Regions from separate parts of the Tessaracoccus flavescens genome, predicted to be linked through region 1. Evidence: predicted binding sites of a transcription regulator. Region 1 holds the regulator's gene; each other region holds the start of a gene.

Region 1 (4,876 bases):
CCGCACCGCACTGATCCTCGACATCTTCGCCCAGCACGCCAAGAGCGCCGAGGGCAAGGCCCAGGTCGAGCTGGCCCAGCTGCAGTACCTGAAGCAGCGGCTCCGCGGCTGGGGCGGCAACCTGTCGCGTCAGGCCGGTGGCCGCGCCGCGGGAGGCGCGGGCATCGGTGGCCGCGGGCCGGGCGAGACCAAGATCGAGACCGACCGACGCAGGATCAACACCCGCGTGGCACAGCTGCGTCGCAAGCTGCGCGAGATGGACGCCACGCGCGAAGGCAAGCGCGCCGAACGTCGCCGCAATCAGGTGCCATCGGTCGCCATCGTCGGCTACACCAACGCAGGCAAGTCGTCGCTGCTGAACCGGCTCACCGGGGCAGGCGTGCTCGTCGAGGACGCGTTGTTCGCGACCCTCGACCCGACCACCCGCCGCACGGAGACGAGCGACTCGCGGGTCTACACCCTCACCGACACCGTCGGTTTCGTCCGGCACCTTCCGCACGATCTGGTCGAGGCGTTCCGCTCCACGCTCGAGGAGTCGGCGCTGGCAGACCTCCTGCTGCATGTGGTCGACGCCTCCGACGCCGATCCCGAGGGTCAGATCCAGGCCGTCCGCACCGTCCTCAACGAGATCGGCGCCTCACAGGTGCCGGAACTGCTGGTGCTGAACAAGGCGGATCTCGCGGAGGAGGCGACGATCCTCGCGCTCCGCGCGAACCACCCCGACGCCGTGGTCGTCTCGGCCCGGACCGGCAAGGGCATCGACGAGTTGCGTGAGGTGCTGGAGGACAGGCTGCCGCGGCCCGAGGTGGAGGTGACAGCGCTCGTCCCGTACACGCGCGGCGATCTGGTCGACCGGATCCACAAGACGGGCGTCATCGACACCCTCGAACACACCGGGGACGGGACGCTCGTCACGGCGAGGGTGCGGCCCGATCTCGCGGACGAGTTGGCCGAGTTCGTCCGTGGCTGACCATGCGAAGATCCTCGCCGCGGCCGTCGGAGAGATCCACGGCCAGGCGCGCCCGGGGCAGCAGGCCATGGCCGAGGCCGTCTCGGACGCGTTCGACGGGGGCGTACACCTGCTCGTCCAGGCGGGCACCGGAACCGGCAAGTCGCTCGGCTACCTCACGCCTGCGCTGGCGCGCTGCGTCGAGACCGACGAGCGGGTCGTCGTCGCGACGGCGACGCTCGCCTTGCAGGCACAGCTCGCCACCAAGGACATCCCCACCGCGCTCGACGCGGTCGAGGAGGTCACGGGTCAGCGGCCGAAGGCGGCCATCCTCAAGGGGCGCACGAACTACGCCTGCCTCTACCGCGCCAGGCAGGGGGGCCCGCTCGACCAGGACTCGCTGATCGGAAGCGACGCCCTCGCCGACGCCGCCGCCACCTCGAAGGGCGACGACACAAGCAAGCTCGGAGCCGAGGTCCTCGCGCTGCGCGAATGGGTCGAGGAGGAGGCCGAACGTGGTGGCCTCGCCGACCGCGACGACGCGCCATCCCATACCGCGAAGGGATGGGCCCAGGTCTCCATCCCGACCCGCGAATGCCTCGGCGTCGCCAACTGCCCCTTCGGGGCCGAGTGCTTCGTGGAGGCCTCCCGCGAAGAGGCCCGAGACGCCCAGCTCGTCGTCACCAACCATGCGCTGCTGGCGATCAACGCGATGCACGGTGGCACCGCGCTGCCGGAGCACTCCGCCCTCATCGTCGACGAGGCACACGAGCTGGTCAGCCGGATCACCACGGCCGCCACAGATGAGTTGAGCCCTTCGCTGGTCGACCGGGTGGCGCGGCGGGCCCTCACGTGGCTCGACGACGACCTCGCCACCGATTTTCTCGAACAGTCCGATGCGCTGCGCGAGGCCCTCGACGAGTCGGAGCTGACCCGCATCACGGAGGCCTCCGCGCCGCTGCCCTACGCAGCAGCGGCCCTGCGCGACATCAGCCGCAAGGTGGTCAGCGTGCTAGGCAAGGTCACCGATGACCCCGAGCGGCAGCAGGCGACCTCGGCGGTCAAGGAGATCTTCGAGGTCGCAGGCCGGATCGCCTCCCTCGCCGACGCCGACGTCGTCTGGGTCACCCATTCCGAGATCATGGGGCGGGCCGCCTACGTGGCGCCGCTCAACGTCGCAGGCCTTCTGCGCAACCAGGTCTTCGGCGAGACCACCACCGTGCTGACCTCCGCCACGCTGTCGCTTGGCGGCTCCTTCGAGCCGGCGGCGGCCTCCGTCGGCCTGCGTGCCGTGGACAGGATCGAGCCCGAGGGAGAGCCCTCGGACGAGTTCGCCTGGCGGGGCATCGACGTCGGGTCGCCGTTCAACTACGCAAAGCAGGGCATCCTCTACGTCGCGAAGCGACTGCCTCCGCCCGGCCGGGACGGCATGAACGAGGAGACCCTCGCGGAGATCGCCCAGTTGATCTGGGCCGCCGGTGGGCGAACGCTCGGGCTCTTCGCATCACGCCGGGCGGCGGAGCAGGCCGCGGAGTACTGTCGCCGCGAGCTGCCCAAGCAGACGATCCTCGCCCAGGGGGATGCGCAACTCTCCGAGCTGACCCGCCGGTTCACGGCCGAGCCGGAGACCTCACTGTTCGGGACCATGTCGCTGTGGCAGGGGGTCGACGTCCCCGGCGAGACGTGCCAACTGGTGATCATCGACAAGATCCCGTTCCCGCGTCCGGACGATCCGCTTATGCAGGCGAGGAAGAAGTCGGTCGACGACGCCGGAGGCAACGGCTTCATGTCGGTGGCCGCGACCCATGCCGCGCTGCTGCTCGCGCAGGGTGCAGGACGGCTGATCCGCAGGTCGGAGGACAGGGGAGTGGTCGCCATGCTCGATCCGCGCCTGGTCACGGCGCGCTACGGATCGTTCCTGAAGGCGTCGCTTCCCGACTTCTGGATGACCACCGACGGCGACATCGCCGTGCGCGCGTTGCGCCGGCTACGGGGCGAGGAGTAGCGCTCAGAGCTTGCGCATCACCGCGACGACTTTGCCCATGATCTGGGCGTGGGTGCCGTCGATGGGGGAGTACAGCTCGTTGTGTGGGAGCAGCCACACCTGGCCGTCCTTCCGGCGGAACGTCTTGACCGTCGCCTCGTCATCGAGCAGAGCCGCGACGATGTCGCCGTTGACGGCGTCGTTCTGCCGCTTGACGACGACCCAGTCGCCGTCGCAGATGGCCGCCTCGATCATGGAGTCGCCCTTGACCTCCAGCATGAAGACCTCACCCTCACCCACGAGCTGCTTCGGCAGGGCGAAGACGTCGTCGATCTGCTGCTCGGCGAGGATCGGCCCTCCCGCCGCGATGCGGCCGAGGAGGGGAGCACTGACCGACCTGGGCGTCGAGTCGAAGTGCTGCGCCGGGTCCAGTTGCTCCTCGCCGGGGAACTGCACCACCACGGCGCGCGGACGGTTGGGGTCGCGCCGCAGGAAGCCCTTCTCCTCCAGCACCTTGAGTTGGTAGGCGACCGAGGAGGTGGAGGCGAGGCCTGCCCGGGTGGCGACCTCGCGGATGCTGGGCGGGTAGCCGTTCTCGTCGATGGACTCGCGGATCACCTGCAGGATCGCGATCTGCCTGGCGGTGAGCCCGTGCAGGTCCTCCGGCCCGTCGGGCAACGAGGTGACGTTGCCGAGTTCGGCTTCGAGCGAGGCATTGCTTGGGCGTCCGCGGCGTGGGGTCTTCTCGGCCATGCACACATGCTAGCGCCGATGGCGAACGTGTGTTCGAAATCCGGCCCGGCGTGTTCCCCGGTCAGAAATTGTCAGACCCGTCGTGTGGAGTGTGGTCAACAGCGCACGACACGCCGATCGAACGGGTGTTCCAATTTGGGCTGAGAGGCGCTAGAGTCATATTCGAACAGTTGTTCTAGGACGAGAGGAGTGGTCCCCATGACCGCCGCAGTTCGCTTCCAGGTTGTCGACGCCGGTGCGCGTCGTGTCGTCGCCGCGTCCCCGGCGGCTCGTCCAGAGCTCCGCCTTCCCCAGGCCCACCCCGTCCGCCCGCTGGCTGCGGGTCGGGTGGCGAAGGTCGCGTCGTGCGCCGCCGCACGGCGCGCGGTCAAGCCCTCGCCGCTGCTGGTGCTCAAGGTCGCGGTGGTCGGCCTGCTCGCCCTGGGTGGCGCGGTGGTCTCGGTGGGTCAGCTCGCGGCCGATTCCACTCCTGATCCGGCCCGCGAGTACGTCGCGGGTGACCCTGCCTGGGCGCACGTGCAGCCGTAGGCGGCCGCGGTTTCCGCTGCTGAAATTACCGGGCGTGTCGGTGTTGTCTCCCGACACGGGTCGACCTAGGATTCCTATATCTAGTGGTTGTGCCACTGTCGCCACACAATAACTTGTGGTTTTGATGGCGACGTGGCACCTTAGTAGCTCCACTGGGAATCACGAAGGTTGGTCGAGGAACAATGCACTGCCCGTTCTGCCGGCACGGCGACACCAAGGTGTCGGATTCGCGTGCCACCGAGGATGGCTCAGCCATCCGGCGCAGGCGTGCGTGCCCGATGTGTGAGCGCAAGTTCACCACCGTCGAACAGATCGTCCTGACCGTCGTGAAGCGCTCGGGCGTCGTCGAGGCGTTCAGCCGCGACAAGGTCATCCGTGGTGTCTCGAAGGCATGCAAGGGTCGTCCCGTGACGCCCGCGCAGCTCGCCTCCCTGGCGCAGCGGGTGGAGGAGTCGCTCCGGGCATCCGGTTTCGCCGAGATTCCGTCAGAGAAGATCGGTGTGGCCATCCTCGGCCCGCTCGAGGAACTGGACGCCGTCGCGTATCTCAGATTCGCGAGCGTCTACAAGAACTACGACTCGGTCGACGACTTCCAGCGGGAGATCGATGCGCTGCGGCTCGGCGCGACCGAGGCTGTGGCACCTAAGGGGCGAGAGGTCCTC
Region 2 (4,876 bases), 230 kb from region 1:
CCTCCTTCATCTCCTCGACGGTGTCGAACTCGGAGATCATCTGGGCGAACTCGTCGTCGATGGCGGGCAGTTCCTGCTCCGAGACCGTCTTGACGGTGACCTCGATGTCGGCCTCCTGGCCGCGGAACTGGCCGCCGACCAGCGTGGAGGTGAACTTCTTCGACTCGCCGGCCTTCAGACCGGTGACGGCGGCGTCGAGACCCTCGAGCATGTTGCGCTCCTGGCCGACCTTGTAGGCGATGCCCTCGGCGGTCGCGTCGGGGAGCTCCTGGCCGTCCTGGGTGGCGACGAGGTCGATGGTGAGGACGTCGCCGTCCTGCGCGGCGCGGTCGACCTCGTTGGTGGTCGCGAAGCGCTCGCGGAGCAGCTCGAGGCGCTCGTCGGTCAGCGAATCGGCCGACTCGGGGGCGTCGACGGTGACCTTGATCTTGGAGAAGTCGGGGAGCTTGACCTCGGGGCGCACGTCAACCTCGGCGGTGAACTCGACGAGTTCCTTGTCCTCGAGCTTGGTCACGTCGATCTCGGGCTGAGCCATCGGCCACACCTTTGCCTCGTCGATCGCGACGTTGTAGGCGTTGGGGATGGCCTCGTTGATGGCCTCCTGCAGCACGACGCCGCGGCCGAAGCGCTGGTCGATGACCGTCGCGGGCACCTTGCCCTTGCGGAAACCGGGGATGTTGACCTGCTCGGCGATCTCCTTGTAAGCCTTGTCAAGGTAGGGCTGAAGGTCGGCGAACGGGATCTCGACGGTGAGCTTGACCCGCGTCGGGCTCAGCTTCTCAACGGTGCTAGGCACGAATGGACTCCTGAAGTTGAAAAAGGTTCGCCCATCAGTCTAACGGTCAGCCCCGCTGCCACCAATTGGGCCGGACTTGGCCCCGCGACGCGCTTCGCGGCGGTGAATCGCGGCCGTCGTCGTGCCCGTCCTACGATGGCAGGCGTGACCGAGACCCTCACCAACAACGTCACCGACACCGCGCTCATCTTCGAAGGCGGCGGCATGCGCGGGTCATTCTCCTCGGGGGCGCTGGTGGCCCTGCTCGAGGCAGGCATTCATGCCGACTGGGTCGGCGGCATCTCCGCGGGTACCAGCTGCCTCGCCAACTATGTCTCGCGCGACCCGGAGCGCGCCGAGCGCTCGTTCGTGGACTTCGCGGCCGAGCCGGAGTTCGGCGACTGGCGCACCTGGCTGAGGGGAAAGGGCGTGTTCAACGCGGAGTGGATCTACGAGCAGACCGCGCTCCCCCACCAGGTGATGCCGTTCGACTTCGACGCGTTCAGCGCCAACCCCGCGACGGTGCGGATCGGCGGTTACCGCTGCAGCGACGGCGAGATGGTCTACTGGGACCGCGACGACGTCGACAACCTGCCCGCGCTGATGAAACGGGTCCGGGCCTCGTCGACCATGCCGCTGCTGATGCCGCTGACCCGCATCGACGGGGTCGACTACTGCGACGGTGCCCTCGGCCCCACCGGCGGCTTCGCCGTCGACGCCGCGATGGCGGACGGTTACGACCGCTTCCTGGTGGTGATGACGCGTGAGCGCGGCTATCGCAAGAGCGCCCCGAAGCTGCCGCGGGCCTACCGGTCGCTGTTTCGCAGATACCCGGCCATCGCTGACGGCATCCTCGAGCGACCCGCCAACTACAACCGCACCCTCGACGAGCTGCTGCAGTTGGAGAGCGAGGGTCGCGCGTTCCTGATCTTCCCCGACCGGATGCCGATCCGTAACTCGGAGCGCGACCTGACGAAGTTGCGGGCGGTGTTCGAGGCGGCGAGATCCCAGACCCGGCGCCAACTGCCGCAGATCAGGGACTTCCTCGGCCTCTGACCGGGCCGAGCAGCTTGTCAGGAGCGGGTCGCGTCGGCGAAAATGATCATACGGCGGATCGCTGATACACTGATCCGCGGTTCTGCGGATGTAGCTCAATGGTAGAGCCCTAGTCTTCCAAACTAGCTACGCGGGTTCGATTCCCGTCATCCGCTCGAGGTGCCGGCGGCCTTGTCAGATCACGATTCGACAAGGCCGCCGACGCACCACGGGGCGTAGCGTAGTGGCTAGCGCGCCTGCTTTGGGAGCAGGAGACCGCAGGTTCGAGTCCTGTCGCCCCGACCAGTTAACCTGGCCCGGACAAGGCTGGATGCGTAGTCGGAGCAAGGCACCAAGAACGCCCACCTCGCAGAGATCCGCGGGAGAACCCCGCAGAGCCGCTCCCGAAACGCACGCTCAGCGCACGCCGGGTGAGAGGATTCAGCCATGTCGAAGCGAGCATTCGGCGGCATCCAGTCGGCTCCCCGGCTAGCGCTACCAGCCTCACCACACCGGCTGAGCCGCGAGGAGCGCCTGGTCGACAACGGGACGTGGACTCCCCGGGGCGTCGGAGGGTTCCTACTGGCCGCAGCGGTCTTGCTGGCCGCTTGCTCCCCCGGTCCTGACGTGTCGGCCGAGCCCACGCCGACCGCTGTTGTCTCACCACCTACCCCTGGCGAGGCGGTAGTCCTTGAAGCCGCTGAATGTCCTGGCGATGCGGTCATCGCGCAGAACCCGCCCGGAGCCCAGCTTCCAGCAGGGTTCACCGTCTCACATTGGGTTCGCTGCACTCCCGACGGCCGGGGCGAAGTTGCCAGGCGCTCAACCCAAGGTCCGGCCGACCAGCTTGTCGAGGCCTTGGCTCTTCCAGATGTACCCGCGAAGACAGACGCTTCCTGGAACGCCCAGTTTGTGACTCATCCCTACCTACTGGCGGTCAACGAGAGCGGACAAGCAGTACACGCCTGGATTCCACGGGAACTGACCTGCCTGGATCCCCGAACCGAGGTCGTCACTGCCATCGACAGCCTCGATTGGAAGTAGGCCTCAAGCAGCCGTCGCCGCATGCCTGAGGAGTGGATGGCACCGCCTTGGCAAGGCAACCTCACAGTAGAGAGAGCCCGCAGCATATGCCCTCGCAGCTCGCCGGGACGCGCCGCACTGGCCGCTGCTCGATCGCCGGCGGTCGGCCGTCCCGCCCTGAGGCCGCGAGACAAGGCGATGCCTCACGCGCCCCCACAGAGACGGAGAGCTTCTCGCGGCGAGGGTCCACGCGTCGAGCGATCCGCGCGCGCCGTGATCCACAGCACTGCCGCTCTCTCCAGACGGCGGCCCAGCCGCCAGCTTCCGACGCTTCCCCACCTCGAGCGCCGACCCGCTCCGACACCGTCGCCAACACCGACCAGCGGGGCAGGCACCTGCGCGACGACCGTCCGCGGCCGCCTCGGTATCGCGCAAACCTGGAGTGACTCGGGTCACCCCCCCGGCCGCTCACGCGATGCGTGCTCAGGCCCAGTCGGCATCACCCACACCGGACGAGACCCGCCGCTGAAATCTGGCGGGAAACCCTTGCGGCATGATTAGAACAGGTGTACGATTAATTATGGACTTGTTGGAGCACCCGGGCATCGAGCGGTGGGAGGTCGCGTCGAAGGCGGCCGAACTCATCGCCGGTCAGCTCGCGCAGCTCCACTCGGAGCTAGTCGACCTGATGGCCCAGGTGCTCGCGACGAACGCGTGGTCTGGCGGCGGGATCGCCTCACCCGAGCACTGGCTGATGCTGCGCTGCGCACTGTCTCCGGCGCGTGCGAAGGAGATCGTCGACGTGGCCAGGCGCCGCGGCGACTTCCCCGAACTGGAGGCGCGCATGGCCGAGGGGGCGGTCAGCCTCGATCAGCTCGCCGTGGTCGCCCGCCACGTCCCCAGCACCCACGCCGCCACCGTGTCGTCATTCGTCGAGGCGGCTACCGTGCCGCAGTTGCGCAGGGTGCTGCCGAAGTACCCGTTCCCCGACAAGGCACCCGTGCCGCATCCGGCCGGGTACGAACCGTTGCCCGAGGTCGTCCATGTCGACCCGCCGATCCACGATGAGCCCACCCTGACCATGAGCACCTACGACGGCAGGTTCCGGCTGCATTTCGAGGCCGACCCCCTCGACGGCGCACTGGTGGAGCAGGCGATCCGTGAGGCGAAGGACGCGCTCTTCACGGCCGGTGACGCAGACGCGACCCTCGCCGAGGGACTGCTGTCGGTCGCGTCGCGCTCGCTGTCCACGGTCGAGTCGATCTCCCGTCGAGAGCACTACAAGGTGCTCGTCCACCTGGATGTCGACGGCCACGGCTGGATGAACAGGCGCGGCACTCTGCCGACGCATCTGCTGCGGAAGCTCACCTGCGACGGGACGGTGCGCCCGATCTGGATCGAGAACGCCTCCCCGGTGTCGGTCGGTCGATCGATGCGGATCGTCCCACCACGCACCCGCAAGCTGATCGAAGACCGCGACGGCGGCTGCCGCTTCCCCGGCTGCGTCACCACAGGCTTCCTGGAGAACCACCACCTGCTTCCCTGGTCCGAGGGCGGCGCCACCGACGTCGAAAACCTCGCGTCCCTATGCCCCCGGCACCATCGCGAGCTCCACCAGGGGCACTTCACGATCTCGGGAAACCCGAGCACCCCCGGCGGGCTCATCTTCCGCGACCGGTTCGGCCCCATCGGGAGGCACGTCCCGCAGACGATCCCGCCGCCGACCCACCCTCCGCCCGCGGAGCAACCGATCCGTGGATGGAGACTCGACACCGGGAGCATCGACTTCGAACCCCGGCGAAGTACCCGACCCCTGGAACTCGCGGGGATAACCTGACGGCCCCGGGGTGACGCGGCACAGGTGGCACCCCCGTCAATCCCGCTGGTCTGCGCCACGCATCACCAGCACACCGCATCGATCGCCTGCACGACGGCCTCGGAGTCGGTGCTCACGTCCCGTGAGTTCGGTGCGGGACCGAGGCACGAGCCTTGACGGGACGCTTTCCTGCTGCCTCGGAGATCACTCCCCCACCGGTTGGCTGC
Region 3 (4,876 bases), 930 kb from region 1:
TCCGTCTCGCCTCCTCCAGCAGCAGCCGCTTCGGGTACATGCCTGGATCGTGGGTGAGGATGCCGGAGAGGAAGTGCGCCGGGTAGTGGCGCTTCAGCCAGGCTGACTGGTAGGTGGGCAGCGCGAAGGCCGCTGCGTGTGCCTTGCAGAACCCGAAGGAGGCGAAGGACTCGAGGATGAACCAGATCTGGTCGATCAGGTCCTCCGGGTAGTCCCTTTCCGTCGCCTTCTGCGTGAACCACCGCCTGACCTGGCGCTGGCCCTCCGGGTCGCCGAGGGCGCGGCGCACCTCGTCGGCCTGGGCGAAGGTGCAGCCGGTGACGGCGGAGATGATCATGATCAGCTGTTCGTGGAAGACGACCACGCCGTAGGTCTGTTCGAGCGCGGGGATGAGGCTCTCGTGCAGGTACTCGGGCTCGATCCACCCCTGTCTCGCCTCCAGGAACGGGGTCACCATGTCGGACTTGACCGGGCCGGGCCGGAAGAGGGAGATGTCGACGATGAGGTCGTGGAAGGTCTCGGGGCCGAACTTGCCGACCAGTTCACGCTGGCCCGGCGACTCGATCTGGAAGCAGCCGAGGGTCGCCCGGTGGGCGATCATGTCGTAGACGGCCTCGTCGTCGAACGGCGCCAGCGCGTCGATGTCAGGCGCCGGCCCCTCCGCATCGGTGCGGTCGATCTCCTCGAGGGCGTGTGCCATGGCCGACTGCATCCGGATCCCGAGCACGTCGAGCTTGAGCAGCCCGAGGTCCTCGACGTCGTCCTTGTCGAACTGGCTCATCGGGTAGCCGCCGTAGCTGGCCTCCAGCGGGGTGCGCTGGCCGAGCGACGAGTCGCTGAGGATGACGCCGCACGGATGCAGCGCGATGTGGCGGGGCAGCCCGTCGAGGGATTCGACGAGTCCGAAGAGGAGATCGAGCCGCTCCTCCCCCAGCCCGGCGGCCCGCAGCTCGGGCAGGTCGCGCAACGCGTTGCGCGCGTCGCGGGCGCGGATGTGCGGGAACGCCTTCGCCATGGCGTCGATCTCCACCGGCGGCAGGCTGAGCGCCGCGCCGACGTCACGCACGGCGTGGCGCACCCGGTACGTCTCGAGCATCGCGACGCACGCGACCCGCTGCCCACCGAAGGTCTCGAGGATCTTGTCGTAGACCTCCGTGCGGCGGGCCGACTCGACGTCGAGGTCGATGTCGGGCAGCGCGACCCTGAGCGGGGAGAGGAAGCGTTCCATGATCAGGCCGTAGCGGATGGGATCGACCCCGGAGACGCCGAGCGCGTAGTTGACGAGGCTGCCCGCCCCGGAGCCGCGGGCCGCGCAGCGGATGCCTAGCTCGCGGATCAGGCCCACCACGTCGCCGACGGTGAGGAAGTAGGACTCGAACCCGAGCTTTCCGATCACGGCGAGTTCGTCGTCGAGCCGGTCGAACACGTCGCGCCCCGGGGCCGCGTAGCGCTCAGCGATGCCCGACTCACAGCGGGCGCGCAGCACCGAGGCCGCCTGCTCGGGGGTGGTGCCGAGGGTCTCGAACTCGGGCAGCCGGATCTCGCCGAGACCGATGTCGCCGATCGGGTCGAGCCGACAGCGTTGGGCGACGGCGACGGTGGCCGCGAGCAGCGTTTCGCCGTCTGGCCTGCCCGCCAGTCGCGCCGCCTCGTCTGCCGCGACCCGCATCGCGGCGGGTGGCTTGAGGTAGCCCTCCGCGTTGCGGCGGTCGATGTTGCGCACGTCGAGCGGGACGAGCCTGCGCGCCGCGTCCAGCACGTCGACGGTGGCGGCCTGGGCCCTGCGGGCCATCCGCACCGCGTTGGTGAGGACGGCGGTGACCCCGAGCCGGTCGGCGAGGCGGATCAGCCCCCCGGCCTGGTGCGCGGAGGTGACGCCACGGCCGCCGACGTGGTGGTTGGTCGCGGCGAACACCAGCCCCTCACCGAGTTCCTCGCGCCAGCGCAGCGCTGCCCGTTCCGCGGCATCGGCGCGACCGGCGGCGATCAGCTCGCCTACCTCGGAGTCGGCACCGAGCAGGACGAGCACGTCGCGTCCGGCGCAGTGCCGGGCGATGGTCTCGAGCGTCACCACCGGATCGGAGCGCTCACCGCTCAGCTGGGCGGCGGTGATCAGGGAGCACAGCGTGCCCCAGCCCGCGCGGGAGGTGGCGAGCACGACGGCGCGCGGCAGCCGTTCGTCGCGGAGCTGGCCTCCGCGGGCTGCGGTCGGGCGGCGCACCGACTGCCACCCCTCGGGCCGGACGGCCAGGTCGACCCCGACGATCGGCGCGATGCCTGCCTGCAGGCAGGCCTTTGCGAACCGGACCGCGCCGTAGAGGCCACCACGGTCGGTGATGGCGAGCGCGTCCATGCCATGGGCGGCGGCCTCTGCCACCAGTTCGGCCGGATGCGAGGCGCCGTACTGGAAGGAGTATCCGGAGGCCACCCGGAGATGCACGAAACCACTCATCAGATCGCCTCCGCGGCCACCGCCCGCTCGCGCCTGCGCAGCCAGCGCGCGGCCTCGGCGAGGAACTGTCCGGCCGCGCGGACCATGTCGGCCGCGACCCGCTCGCTGACGGTGCCGATCTGGGCGGCAGGGGCGTAGGCGGCGAAGTAGGCGGCCCATTCGGCCAGCTCGGGCGCTGCCGCGGCGAGCAGCGGCCAGACATCGGTGCGGCCACGGGCCCAGCGGGGTGCGGCCGCGACCACCGCGACGGCGATCTGCTGGGCGGCCTGGTAGGCGCTGACGAAACGGGCGGCGGGCGGCTCGGCGAACTCGGCCTCCACGATGAGCCGCTGGGGATGGGTGAGGTCGATCATCAGTCGAGCACCGCCTGCAGCACCCAGTCCTCGGCGTCGACGGTGCGGGCCAGTTCGTAGACCCCCCGCTGCCTGCCGTTGCCCGCCTCGACGCGCCACACCTCCCGTTCGCCGAGCGGATCCGTCTGCGCACCGTCGACGCTCTCGCCACGGGCGGCCCTCGCCTGCTTCCCCGCCCACCAGGGCGTCGCGCGGCTCCAGTGCCCGTGGATCTCCTTGACCAGGAGGAGCCGGTCGCGCCAGATGAACTGGCGCGGCTCCTCGGCGAAGAGCACGTGGATGGGTTCCTCATAGGTACGCATGGCTTCCTCCCGGGGATCGTTGTTCGACAACTGCTCATTCGACCCGGGAGCCCCGGACCGGCGCAGGGGTCGAATCCGCGCCGGGCCGGGGCGGCCCATATCCTTTTCGCCTGTTCAGACCAGAGCTTCCCCGAACTAATCGAACAGGCGTTCGGATGAAGACAACTATAGGCGCCCCCTACGACAGGACGTCAACCCCGATCCGTGATCAGGGGACAAGTTCTGCGATCACGACGGCGTTGTACTGGCTGAGCTTGCCGTTCTCGAGGTAGCAGGTCACCCAGACCAGGCGCCCCGGATGCACGCCCCAGATCTCGGGATCGTTGGCGAACTCGTCCTTGTCGACCAGCTTGACGCTGGTGACCATGTAGGTGAGCCGCTCGACATCGGTGGTGACGTGGATCTCGGAGCCCGCGGGGATCCGTTCGGGCGAGATCTTGTTGCATGGCACCTCATCTGCCGTGCGACGCGAGTGCGTGTGGCAGGCGAGGTACGCGGTGTCGGCCGCTCCGCGGCCAGGTGGGACACCGCGGTCGCGCACCCACCAGACGTGGGTGAAGTCAGGAGGGTCGATCACCCCTGAGTCGGCGATCTCCATGATCCGTGCCTCGGACGCGTAGCCCGCCGCGGGCAGTTCGACCGATTCGACGCCACTCGCCAGCACCCTGCCGACGGGGCTGGGTGCTGGCGAGGGCCTCGGCGGCGTTGCCGAGTTGGCCTGCGTCGACGCGGGAGAGGCTGTCGGCGCAGGCGTCGGGGAGGCGACACCGGACGGGGCCGGTGTGGCCGCGGGAGAGGCGACCGATGTCGCCGTCGGACTCGCGACCGGCATGGGACTTGCCACCGCCGGGGGCAGGCCGGGAGCATCCTCCAACGGCTGCCCCTGGCGAAGGGCCTGATAGCCCAGCGCGGCCAGGCTGAGGATGATCCCCAGCCAGGCCGCGTAGGCGACCGGTCGCGCCATCCTCACCTGCGACGGGTGACGACCAGTGCCCCTGCGGAGGCGATCAGGCCGACGAGCCCGATGAGGCCGACGGCCGCGTCGTCTGCCGCACCGGTGTCCGCCCTGACTCCGCGGTCATGCTTGACCGGCTTCGTCGGCGCAGGAGTGGTCGGCTTGGACGTCGTCGACGGAGGGTGCAGGGCCCTCCCCGACCACACCGATCACGTACGAGCTGTTCTGGCCGTCCTTGAACCAGGTGCCGACGGTGGCGTTCATGTCCACCTGGATCGGGTTCTTGCCGCCCTTGAGCACTTCCTCGGCGCCGGGTTTGCCGACATACTTGCAGACCCAGACCTTGTGTCCCGTGTCGTCTGCCTGGGCTACGTTGGTCGCGATGACCACACCGCCCACGCACAAGGCCGCCGCTGCCGCGACGGCCGTCAATCGTGCAAAACGTTCCATGGAAGCCCCCGTTTCCATTGAAGGTCGGGGAACCGTGCGCCCCCCAGCCACTGGCCCTATTAAGCTCCTCCCCTGGCCCGGGTCAATAGTCAAAGCCAAATAGTTACGGAGCGCCCATGCTGACCATCGCAGGATCTGGCCTTGCGGGCATGGCCTCGGCGGCACGGCTTGCCCGGCTGGGGCATCCGGTGACGCTTGTCACCGGTGGCGCACCGCTCGGCGGACCGCTTGCCGCCTCACCCGGCCCGGGGGAGGTCCTCGTCGACGACCACGGCCCCGCGATCACCCTCCCCGCCACCTGGAAGGACCTGTTCAAGAAGTCGGGCGCCCACCTGCAGACCGAACTCAACCGGGCAGGGCTCGC

The links. The regulator LexA, encoded in region 1, represses DNA repair genes until DNA is damaged. The targets are predictions, from matches to a motif close to TCGAACANNTGTTCGA.
Region 2: BW733_RS14010 (HNH endonuclease signature motif containing protein) is a predicted target of LexA. The motif match lies at 3,392-3,407, and genes of this name have one in related genera.
Region 3: BW733_RS02190 (DUF6504 family protein) is a predicted target of LexA. The motif match lies at 3,247-3,262, and genes of this name have one in related genera.

Annotation. Positions count from the first base shown of each region.
Region 1 covers NZ_CP019607.1:3,127,342-3,132,217, forward strand. The annotation lists gene hflX (GTPase HflX) at 1-970, shown strand, start outside; gene BW733_RS15180 (ATP-dependent DNA helicase) at 1,038-2,954, shown strand; gene lexA (transcriptional repressor LexA) at 2,958-3,686, opposite strand; gene BW733_RS15190 (hypothetical protein) at 3,885-4,214, shown strand; gene nrdR (transcriptional regulator NrdR) at 4,397-4,876, shown strand, end outside.
Region 2 covers NZ_CP019607.1:2,893,173-2,898,048, reverse strand. The annotation lists gene tig (trigger factor) at 1-796, opposite strand, end outside; gene BW733_RS14025 (patatin-like phospholipase family protein) at 941-1,831, shown strand; tRNA gene BW733_RS14020 (tRNA-Gly) at 1,916-1,986, shown strand; tRNA gene BW733_RS14015 (tRNA-Pro) at 2,041-2,116, shown strand; gene BW733_RS14010 (HNH endonuclease signature motif containing protein) at 3,414-4,670, shown strand; gene BW733_RS14005 (hypothetical protein) at 4,854-4,876, opposite strand, start outside.
Region 3 covers NZ_CP019607.1:450,351-455,226, forward strand. The annotation lists gene BW733_RS02180 (DNA polymerase III subunit alpha) at 1-2,452, opposite strand, end outside; gene BW733_RS02185 (SAV_6107 family HEPN domain-containing protein) at 2,452-2,805, opposite strand; gene BW733_RS02190 (DUF6504 family protein) at 2,805-3,107, opposite strand; gene BW733_RS17675 (sortase domain-containing protein) at 3,316-4,071, opposite strand; gene BW733_RS02200 (hypothetical protein) at 4,186-4,512, opposite strand; gene BW733_RS02205 (FAD-binding protein) at 4,629-4,876, shown strand, end outside.